Regions from separate parts of the Streptomyces sp. NPDC088252 genome, predicted to be linked through region 2. Evidence: riboswitches for the same ligand, from Rfam matches in the RefSeq annotation. Region 2 holds a riboswitch; each other region holds the start of a gene.
The links. Region 2 has a riboswitch for cobalamin ahead of ACIOHC_RS29495 (ABC transporter substrate-binding protein). Riboswitches for the same ligand answer to the same signal wherever they lie in the genome.

Region 1 (3,266 bases), on a different contig from region 2:
CATCTTCGCGGCACTCGTCGGCGCCATCCTCTGGAATCTGCTGACCTGGCTGGTCGGACTGCCGTCCAGCTCCTCGCACGCCCTGTTCGGCGGCCTGATCGGTGCCGCCGTGATGTCGGCGGGCTGGTCGTCGGTCAACGGCGGCACGGTCGTCACCAAGGTGCTGCTCCCCGCCGTCGCCGCCCCGATCGTCGCCGGCCTGGCCGCGTTGCTGGCCACCAGGCTGACGTACCGGATCGGCGGGAAGATCCGCAACGACGCCCAGGAGAAGGCCACCGCCAAGGGCTACCGCGCCGGTCAGATCGCCTCGGCCGGACTGGTCTCCCTCGCCCACGGCACCAACGACGCGCAGAAGACCATGGGCATCATCACCCTGGCCCTGGTCACCGGCGGCGTCCTGCACCCCGGCGCCAACCCGCCGGTCTGGGTCATCGTCGCCGCCGGTACGGCCATCGCGCTCGGCACCTACCTGGGCGGCTGGCGCATCATCCGCACCATGGGCAGCGGCCTCACCGACCTCAGGCCGCCGCAGGGCTTCGCCGCCCAGACCAGCGCGGCCACGGTCATCCTGGCCTCCTCCCACCTCGGCTTCTCCCTCTCCACCACCCAGTCCTGCTCCGGCGCCGTCATGGGCGCGGGCCTCGGCCGTCAGGGCGGTGTGGTCCGCTGGTCCACCGCCACCCGGATGTTCGTCGCCTGGGGTCTGACCCTGCCGGCCGCGGGCCTGGTCGGCGCGGGTGCGGAACTCCTCACCAAGCAGGGCACCTGGGGTGTCGTCGTCGTCGCGGCGCTGCTGGTCGCGGGCTCCGGCTCGATCTGGCTGGTGTCACGCCGCAAGCCGGTCGGCCACGGCGATGTCGCGCCGGCGGACGGCGTGGCCGAGCCCGCGGGCGTCGTCACCACGGCCATCGCCGCCGTCAGCCCGCCGCCCACCGCGGCCCAGGCGACGGCCCAGGACCTCAAGACCACCATTCCGGCCCCGGCCGGAACCCCCCAGGACCCGGCGCGACCCGCCACCGTCTAGGCCAGCCGTCTGAAGAGCGTCCGGCAATTGGAGGGCGGCGTCGCGGGGTTGGGTGCGCGCATCTGCCGCATTGTCGTCGATCGCCATGCCTCAATCCTCCGCCTCGCAGCCGCACGCACCCAACCCCGTTCCTTCTCCCCCCGATTGTCGGACGCTCTAAGGATTCAGCATGAACATCGACTGGGCAGCCCTCGGCTCCGTCTTCGGCGTCTCCCTCGTCGTCACCGTCGCGCTGGTGGGTCTCTTCACCCTGGGCATCGTCGGTCTCTCCAAGCAGCCCGAACCGGCGGCGCAGGGCGGCACCGGCGGCTCACTGCTGCTGGCCCGCGCCGGCGCGTACATCTGCTTCGGGCTGTGCGCGGCGGCGGTCGCGTACGGGATCTATCTGATCGTCGCCTGAGCCCTCCCCCGCGCACTCCCCGACGGGCCGGACACACCTCGTGTGGCCGGCCCGTTCCGGCGTGCCCGGCCCGATGTGGGCCTCAGCACACTGCGCCGCCGCAGGTCAACGGCAAGTTGACGGGCGTTCGCGGAGCGTGGTGGACTGCCGGAGCCAATTACGGCGACAGCAGAGGAAGCCGGTGCGAATCCGGCGCGGTCCCGCCACTGTCACCGGGGAGCAGTCCCCCACACCGGAAGTCACGGCGCGCGCGAGCGGGCTGGAAGGCCGGGGGAACTGCGGATCCGGGAGCCAGGAGACTCTCGTCGCCGGTCACGTCGAACCAGGGCGCGGACCCTGAGTGAGGACATATCGCCATGCCTGGCTGCCGTGCGTCCGTTGCTGTGGCGCTCTCGTCGAGAGCCGCCTGTACGAAGGTCCTTCGAGGCGCGTCGGCCGGTTGAGCCGTGCGTGCCGACCGCATGTTCGCGTACGGTGCCACGGCCGGTCTGATCGGTGACCTGCTGCTCGGTGACCCCCGCAGGGGGCATCCGGTCGCCGCCTTCGGGCGGGCCGCGGCGGGCGTCGAACGCCGTCTGTGGCGCGACCACCGCGGGTGGGGCGCGCTGCACACCCTCGTCCTGGCCGGGGGCGCCGCGGGTGGTGCCGCGCTGATCACCCGTGCCGTGCGCGGCCGTCCCGCCGCCCGTGTCGCCCTGACCGCGGCCGCCACCTGGTCCGTCGTCGGCGGTACGTCCCTGGGGCGTGAGGCCCGGACGATCGGCGACGCCCTGGCGGCCGGTGACATCGGGTCGGCCCGCGAGCGACTGCCGCATCTGTGCGGACGCGACCCGCACTCCCTCGACGGACCGCAGATCGCCCGCGCCGTGGTGGAGTCCGTCGCCGAGAACACCTCGGACGCGGTGGTCGGCGCCCTGGTGTGGGGCGCGCTGGGCGGGGTGCCGGGGCTCGTCGGCTTCCGGGCCGTCAACACCCTCGACGCCATGGTCGGCCACAAGTCCCCCCGCCACCGGCGCTACGGCTGGGCCTCCGCCCGCCTCGACGACGTCGCGGGCTGGCCCGGTGCCCGGCTCACGGCCCTGCTCGCCGTGGCCGCCGGGGGGCGGCCACGGGGCGCGGTACGGGCCTGGCGGGCCGACGCGGCCAAGCACCCGAGCCCCAACGCGGGCCCGGTGGAAGCCGCGTTCGCGGGCGCGCTCGGCGTGCGGCTCGGCGGGACCCTCGCGTACGGCGGAAGGGTCGAGCACCGCCCCGTCCTCAACGGGGCACGGGGCCGGGCGGTGGAGACCGAGGACATCGAACGCGCGGTGCGGCTGTCGCGCCGGGTGAGCGCGCTCGCCCTGGGCGTGTGCGTGGCGGGACGGCTGGGCGCCGGCCTCGCCGCACGACGCATCGCGGGGCGCCGGACCGCGGCAACTGCTGCGGCAGGGACTCGGATCGCAGGACGGAGACATACATGAGCGGCGGGCTGCTGGTCGCCGGAACCACCTCGGACGCGGGCAAGAGCGTCGTCACGGCGGGCATCTGCCGCTGGCTGGTGCGCCAGGGCGTGAAGGTGGCGCCGTTCAAGGCGCAGAACATGTCGCTGAACTCGTTCGTCACCCGCGAGGGCGCCGAGATCGGGCGCGCCCAGGCCATGCAGGCCCAGGCCGCGCGGGTGGAGCCGTCCGCGCTGATGAACCCCGTCCTGCTCAAGCCCGGCGGCGACCGCTCCAGCCAGGTCGTCCTGATGGGCCGGCCGGTCGGCGAGATGAGCGCACGCGGCTACCACGGGGGCCGGCAGGAAGCGCTCCTCTCCACGGTCGTGGACTGTCTGGAGCGGCTTCGGGGCAGCTATGACGC
Region 2 (3,266 bases):
CCCGTGATCCCTTCGGTACGGCTGGAGCGGCGCAGCAGCCAGAGGAAGAACGGGCCGCCCACCAGAGCAGTGATCACTCCGGCGGGAATCTCTTCGGGGGCTGCCACGGTCCGCGCCAGCAGATCGGCCAGCAGCAGGAAGGCGGCCCCGCCGAGCGCGGCCACCGGCAGCAGTCTGCGGTGGGACGCGCCGACGATCATCCGGGCGGCGTGCGGAATCATCAGGCCGACGAAGCCGATCGCCCCGCTGTAGGCGACCAGCACCCCGATGATCAGTGACACCAGCACGAAGACCCCGCCCCGGAAGCGCCCGGGGTCCAGGCCGAGGCTGCGTGCCCCTTCCTCCCCGGTCAGCAGCAGATCCAGTGGACGGGCCAGGCTGATCAGGAGCACGGCCCCGACGCCCAATACCGACGCAGGCAGCGCCAGTTGGTCCCAACGGGCGCCACCCAGGCCGCCCAGCGTCCAGAACAGGATCGCCCGCACATGCTCGGCCCGGGAGGAGAGGACCAGGATCAGGCTGGTGAACGCGGACAGTACGTACTGGATCGCCACCCCGGCCAGGATCAGCCGGCCCGTTGTCATGGTGCCGCCGCGCCGGGCCATCGCGTAGACGGCGACCAGCGCCGCCATGGACCCGGCGAACGCGGCAATGGGCAGGGCCACGTCGGTGGCCGCCCCGGCGCCGACCCCCAGCACGACGACCACGGCAGCGCCCGCTGATGCCCCGGACGAGGCGCCCAGCAGAAACGGATCGGCCAACGGGTTACGCACCAGCGCCTGGAGCACCGTTCCCGACAGCGCCAGCCCGGCGCCGACGACGGCCCCGAGCAGCACCCTGGGCAGTCGTACCTCCCACACGATCGTCGGGTACGCACCAGTGCGTTCACCACCCAGGACCGTACTCAGTACCTGGCCCGGCGGAATCCGTACCGGGCCGAGCGCCAGACCGGCCACCGCCGCCGCGAGCAGCAGCACCGTGAGAACGCCGATCACGACGGGGGTCGAGCGGAGGACGGACTTCGGACCGGGGCGGGCGGACTCCGCGCTCACGGAGTGCCGGGGTGCAGCTGCCCGGCCAGGTCCCGCACGGCGTCGGCGACCCGGACACCGAGCACGGCCGAGGACAGCGGGAGTACCGCGAACTTCCTGTCCTTGATCGCCGGCACGTCCGCGAGTGCCGGATCGTTCAGCAGCCGCTTTTTCTTGGCCGCCACCGTGGTGCCTCCGTAGTCGTAGATCACGACCACCTCGGGCTTGCGCTTGATGACCTGCTCCCAGGACACGTCGCCGAAGGTGGCGTCGAGGTCCGCGAAGACGTTCCTGCCCCCGGCGAGCCGGACGATCTCGTTGCCGATGCCCTTACCGCCGGCGGTGAACGCGGAGCTGTCGCCGGAGTCGTACACGAACACCGAGGGACGCGAGGAGCCCTTGAGGTCTGCCTCGACCGCCGCGATCTTCTGTCGCTCCTCGGCAAGCAGCTTCTTGCCGCGCTCCGGTACGCCGAAGGTCCTGGCGACTTGGGTGATCTCGGTGGCGAGCTGATCGATGCCGACCTTGCCCTTGGTGCAGTTCTCGATGTTCAGCCGGGTGTTGATGCCGTCCTTCCGGAGCCCCACCCGGTCCTGGCCCTTGGTCTTGTCGAACGCGCTGCTGTACCCGCCGTAGACGAAGTCGGGGTTGGCGCCGAGCAGCACCTCCTTGGAGGGGTACTCCTTCGCGAGCACCTTGGTGCTGGCGTACGCGGACCGGTACTTCGGCAGGATGCTGTCGTCCAGGTAGGCCGTCCCGGCCAGCCGGTCCTGGAGCCCAAGGGCCAGCATGATTTCGGTGACGTGCTGGTTCATGGTGACGACCCGCTTCGGCGGGGCGTCGAAGGTCGTCTTCGTACCGCAGTTGGTGACCGTGTAGGGATAACCGTCGGCGGCCGGTGCGGTCTCTGCCTTGCCCTCACCGCCCGTGCCGGAGCCGCAGCCGGTGAGCGGCAGCAGAAGCAGCGGTATGAGCGCGAGTGGTACACGGCGGATCCGGGGCATGGCCGAGCCTTTCCGGGGGATGTCCTCGTCCCCTGGGTTGTACGAGAAGGCGGCGCGGTCAGTATCTGGCTTCCGGGCTGATGCAGCCCGGTCACAGTGGCGGGACCGTACCGGATTCACACCGGTTTCCTGACGCGCGTCGCCTGAGTTCCGGAGCCCATTCTGTCAGACCGCGTATTCAGACAGGGCCTGCCCCTCGCGCTGCTGGTCCCGCTCGACCCCGGACGTCGATGTCCGTGACGACCGAGGGCATCTGATCAATGTTCAGGCGGTTGTGCCGTCGTGAAGAGCGCCCTGGACCTGCAGAAAACCGACAGGGAGCCCTCTTCCGGGAGTGCAGAATGCTGCGCACGATGCTCAAGCAAGATCTATCGCTTGGTCATCTGTGCAGGTCAGAGGAGTGATGGGGCCGTCCGGGTCAGCAAATGGCCGGCATTGGGCGCGGAGGGGCCCCGGCTTGCTGACCGGGTGACGGCTACCACGGGACCTGGGTGGGTCCGGCCCCCGCTCGGAAGGTTTGCTTCGCGGCTCGACAGCTCGCTCGCGATATGGAAGGACGCCGGGCCTCATCGGAATGAAGGTCGGTACCAGTGCACACGGCTCCGGAGGCCGTTGTGTCACCAGACGTTTTGGTAGACAGAGGCATACGTGATGAGTCGTCAGGCGTTCGGTCGCACGCATGTCCCCCGGCTTCACCCGGGACGTGGGGTCGCCAAGCGGCTGGCCGATGCCGGAATGTCCGTCATCGTGACGGGCGCAACGCCCGGCGCGGACCCCAGACCATCCGTCGAGGCGGCGAGTTCGCCGTGGAGGCGGACTGTCACCGAAAGCGGGACTGCCCTCAGCTGCGCAAGGTGGCACGCAGGCGCAAGCCGACCGTTGCGAGACCTTCGAAGGTGGCGAGCTGGTAGCTGGGTTCTGGTCCGGGCGGCTCGCTCAAGTGGTAACGGCGGGCGGTCTGCGCAGTCAGGAGCGTCAGCATCGCCATGGCCAGAGCGGCTCCTTCGCAGCCATGCGGCCCGGTACCGAAGGAGAGGAAGACCCCGGGTTTCGCCGGCGAGCCCGAATCATCGAGCCAGCGCTCGGGCCGGAACCGGTCCGGCTCGGGGTGTTCCCGTGCGTCGCGGTGGGCGGTGTAGGGGCAGACAAGAACGGTGGACCCGGCATTGATGGTGTAGTCGGCGAGCTGAGTCTGCCGCGTGGCGCGCCGGGTCAGCAGCCAGCTCGGGGG
Region 3 (3,266 bases), on a different contig from region 2:
GGGGGCGCGCAGCGGCCGGCGCGGCCGGACGGTGCCGGTGGCGCCGGTCACCGGGCCGCTGGTCGGGGCGGTCATCCGCGGCGGCGGCGGGCCTGCACGACTGCGGCGATGCCGAGGAGGAGAACGGCGCCGACGCCGACGAGCACCCCGGCGGACGGCCCGCCGGAGCCGCCCGAACCGGTGGAGGCGGCGGCGGGGGCGGAGGCGCCCGGGGACGCAGTCGCGGAAGGCGTCGCGTGCCCGTCGCCCGAGACCTGTTCGCCGCAGCCCGAGCCCGGATAGCCGGAGATGGCACAGAGCAGCGCGTCGCTGCTGTAACGCAGCGGTTTGGCCACCGAGGCGAGCGCCTCGGCGGCGCTCGCGTCGGGGGCGACCCGCGCGCAGGCGGTACGCGGCGCGGGCGGCGTCTCGCCGGCCGGGGCGTCCGCCGCCGTGCCCGGGTCGATGACCAGCGCGACCCGCTTGGTGCCGTCCTGGGCCGGGGTGTCCGCGCAGATCTTCGCGAAGTCGGGGGAGCGGCGCGGCTTCGCCGAGTCCTGGGAGTCCTCGCTGACCGAGAACCGGAAGCCCTGCACCGTGCCGTCGTCCGGCCGGACGAGGGACGGGCCCTGGGTGGCGTACGTCCAGCCGGTGCCGGAACCCTCCCAGAACGACCAGTACCGGTACCCGGCCGCCTGGGCCGTCCCGGCGCCGAGCACGGCCAGGACGGCAGCCAGGGCCACCAGCAGCGCGGTGGCCCTTCCCGCCCGCCTCACAGCTGCCGGTTCTTGCGCCGGCCGCTGATCAGGAAGGCCGCGGCCGCGGCGACGACGAGGCCGATGCCGATGAACCACCACACGCCACCGATCACGTCGTCGCCGCTGTGCACCTGGTCCTTCTCCGTGGCCTCGTAGCCGGTGTCGGCGGACGGGTCGGGCGTCGTGACGGCCGCGGGTGCGGGACCGGTCGCGTTCAGCCGGTCGACCAGGTTGACGCCGTTGAAGTCGCGGGCGTCGGAGCCGGTCGCGTGCGCGGCCAGGACCAGCTGGGCGTAGGCGGCGGGACCGTTCTGCTCGGCCCAGGGGCCGGCGTTCTTCTTCAGCCAGGCCAGGGCCTTGGCGGCCTTGTCCTGGTGGCCCGCGGCGGACAGGGCGACGACCGCGTCCGCGGTGTTGCCGAAGTCGGGCTGCGGGGTGGTGTCGGCGGCACCGGGCATCGGGGCCAGGTCGAGGTGGCCGCTCGTGGCGAGGGCGTTGGCGAGGTAGTGGGCGCCGTTCTGGGCGGCCTGCTCGGGCGTGAGACCGGTCCCCGGGCGGCAGCTGGTCCCCTTGGCCGCGGCGTTGTTCCCGACGGCCAGGGCCTTGCCCATCGTGCCGAGCACGGCGGCGGCGGTGGCGTCCGCGTTGGCGGCGAGCTTGCCGGCCTTGTCGGGCTGGTAGGCGAAGGCGCCGCCGTCCTTGCCGCCGCACGGGATCGCGAGCGCGAGCAGCGGGGAGTAGGGGGTCTTGCCGTCCGGGGTGGTGATGTCCGCGAGCCGCTGGCCCTGCCGGGCGAGGGCGCCGATCACCAGCGAGGTGGAGTTGGCGTCGCTGGGCGCGCCGGCGGTGTAGCCCCAGCCGCCGTCCTCGTTCTGTACGGACTTCAGCCAGCGGACCGAGTTGTTGACGGTGTCCCGGTGCCCGCCCACCTCGACGAACGCCTGGACGGCGGCCGCGGTGGCATTGGTGTCCAGCACCGTCTTCCCGGTGCAGGGCCGGGAGACGTCGGGCCGGTACGCGGCGTAGGCGCCGTTGCCGCACTGCTGGGCGATCAGCCAGTCCACCGACTCCTTGGCGGGCGTGACGCCCTCCAGCCGCTGGGCGAGGAAGGCCAGCGACTGCCGCCAGACACCGTCGTAGGTCGGGTCCTTCGTGCCGTACAGCCCGGACGGCAGGGCGACGGACGGCGAGGGGGAAGGGGACGGCGCCGCCACCGCGACCGGGGCAGCGGCCGCACAGAGCACGGTGGCGATGGCGGCGAGCGTTGCCGCGCTGCGGCGTACGGTCATGGCGGGCGGGGCCTCTCCTGCGGGGAACCGGGCACAGGCACGCTCAGGCACCAGGCTCCGGCTCCGTATACCTCGACGGTGCCGACCACCGGGGTTCCGGAGGTCGCGAGCCGGTCACGACCGCGGACAGGGCATTCCGACTCACCGTCTGCGACGACGGTTCACGGCTGCGTGGTCAGCGCCGGATTCGCACCGGCTTCCCCCTGAACGGGCATGATGACGACCCGCACACTCTACCGGGCGGGGTCGGACGGGTTCCGGGGCCGTCCGGGGGCTCGTCTTCCACGGAACGGGCGACGGCCCGGCGCGGCCCCGGGAGCCCGACGGGCGACGCCTTCACCGCGCTCGCCGGAAGTCCGGCCCGTGCCGGTGCCCGGGTGTCCGGAAGAGGGTGAACGAGCTCCCTGCCCGACGGCCCGCCGCGCCCTTCACACCGCGATGTACGTCACCGGCTCGCTCCCCGCCACCGCCTCCGCGCGCCCCAGCCTGACCAGACGTCGCAGATGCGCCTCGGCCTCGGAGACGGCGATGTTCCGCGAACCGTGCGAGATCTGCTCCCACGGCCGGTTCCACTCCATCCGCTCGGCCAGCTCCCACGGCGTGAGCGGGGTGGCCAGCAGCTTGAGCAGTCCGGTCAGCCGTTCCTCGTGATGGTCCAGGAGTTCCCGTACGCGCCCCGCGGCGTCCGTGAACGCGTACTGGTGGGCGGGCAGCACCTCCGCCACGCCGAGCCGGCCGATGTGCTCCAGCGAGCCGAGGTAGTCACCGACGGGGTCTCCCCCGGCGGAGGGGGCGGTGCCCGGCGCGGCGTCCGGGTCCTCGTACAGCCCGATGTGCGGGCTGATCCCCGGCAGCAGATGGTCCCCCGAGAACAGCCGCCCCCGGCCCGGCAGATTCCGCGGATGCTCCTCCTCCAGATGCAGACAGACATGACCGGGCGTGTGCCCCGGAGTCCAGATCGCCCGCAGTCGGCGGCCCGCCAGGCCGAGGAGCTCCCCCGGAGCGATCTCCCGGTCCGGGAGCGCGGACCGCAGCCCCGGCAGCGTGCGCATCCGGCCGCCCTCGACCGCGGCCCGCAGCGGCGCGAGATGCTCCTGGGGCGCACCGACCGCGGTGAGCTTCGTCAAGAGGTACGACAGCCAGGTGCCGGGCCGGGCCTCACGGGTGCGGCGCACGATCGCGGCGTCCGCCGCGTGCATGGCGATCCAGGCCCCGGACGCCTCGCGCACCTGGCCGGAGA

Region 1: linked by a shared signal. The riboswitch ahead of ACIOHC_RS26940 (cobalamin biosynthesis protein) and the one ahead of ACIOHC_RS29495 (ABC transporter substrate-binding protein) in region 2 are both predicted to bind cobalamin.
Region 3: linked by a shared signal. The riboswitch ahead of ACIOHC_RS03300 (prenyltransferase/squalene oxidase repeat-containing protein) and the one ahead of ACIOHC_RS29495 (ABC transporter substrate-binding protein) in region 2 are both predicted to bind cobalamin.

Annotation. Positions count from the first base shown of each region.
Region 1 covers NZ_JBIURS010000014.1:120,205-123,470, reverse strand. Annotated here, with positions in the region: gene ACIOHC_RS26950 (inorganic phosphate transporter) at 1-1,024, shown strand, start outside; gene ACIOHC_RS26945 (hypothetical protein) at 1,194-1,424, shown strand; cobalamin riboswitch at 1,595-1,726, shown strand; gene ACIOHC_RS26940 (cobalamin biosynthesis protein) at 1,871-2,884, shown strand; gene ACIOHC_RS26935 (cobyric acid synthase) at 2,881-3,266, shown strand, end outside.
Region 2 covers NZ_JBIURS010000017.1:93,103-96,368, forward strand. Annotated here, with positions in the region: gene ACIOHC_RS29490 (iron ABC transporter permease) at 1-1,052, opposite strand, end outside; gene ACIOHC_RS29495 (ABC transporter substrate-binding protein) at 1,049-2,035, opposite strand; cobalamin riboswitch at 2,074-2,205, opposite strand; gene ACIOHC_RS29500 (cytochrome P450) at 2,877-3,266, opposite strand, start outside.
Region 3 covers NZ_JBIURS010000001.1:746,519-749,784, forward strand. Annotated here, with positions in the region: gene ACIOHC_RS03290 (energy-coupling factor transporter transmembrane component T) at 1-75, opposite strand, end outside; gene ACIOHC_RS03295 (SCO2322 family protein) at 72-755, opposite strand; gene ACIOHC_RS03300 (prenyltransferase/squalene oxidase repeat-containing protein) at 752-2,026, opposite strand; cobalamin riboswitch at 2,134-2,269, opposite strand; gene ACIOHC_RS03305 (MBL fold metallo-hydrolase) at 2,455-3,266, opposite strand, start outside.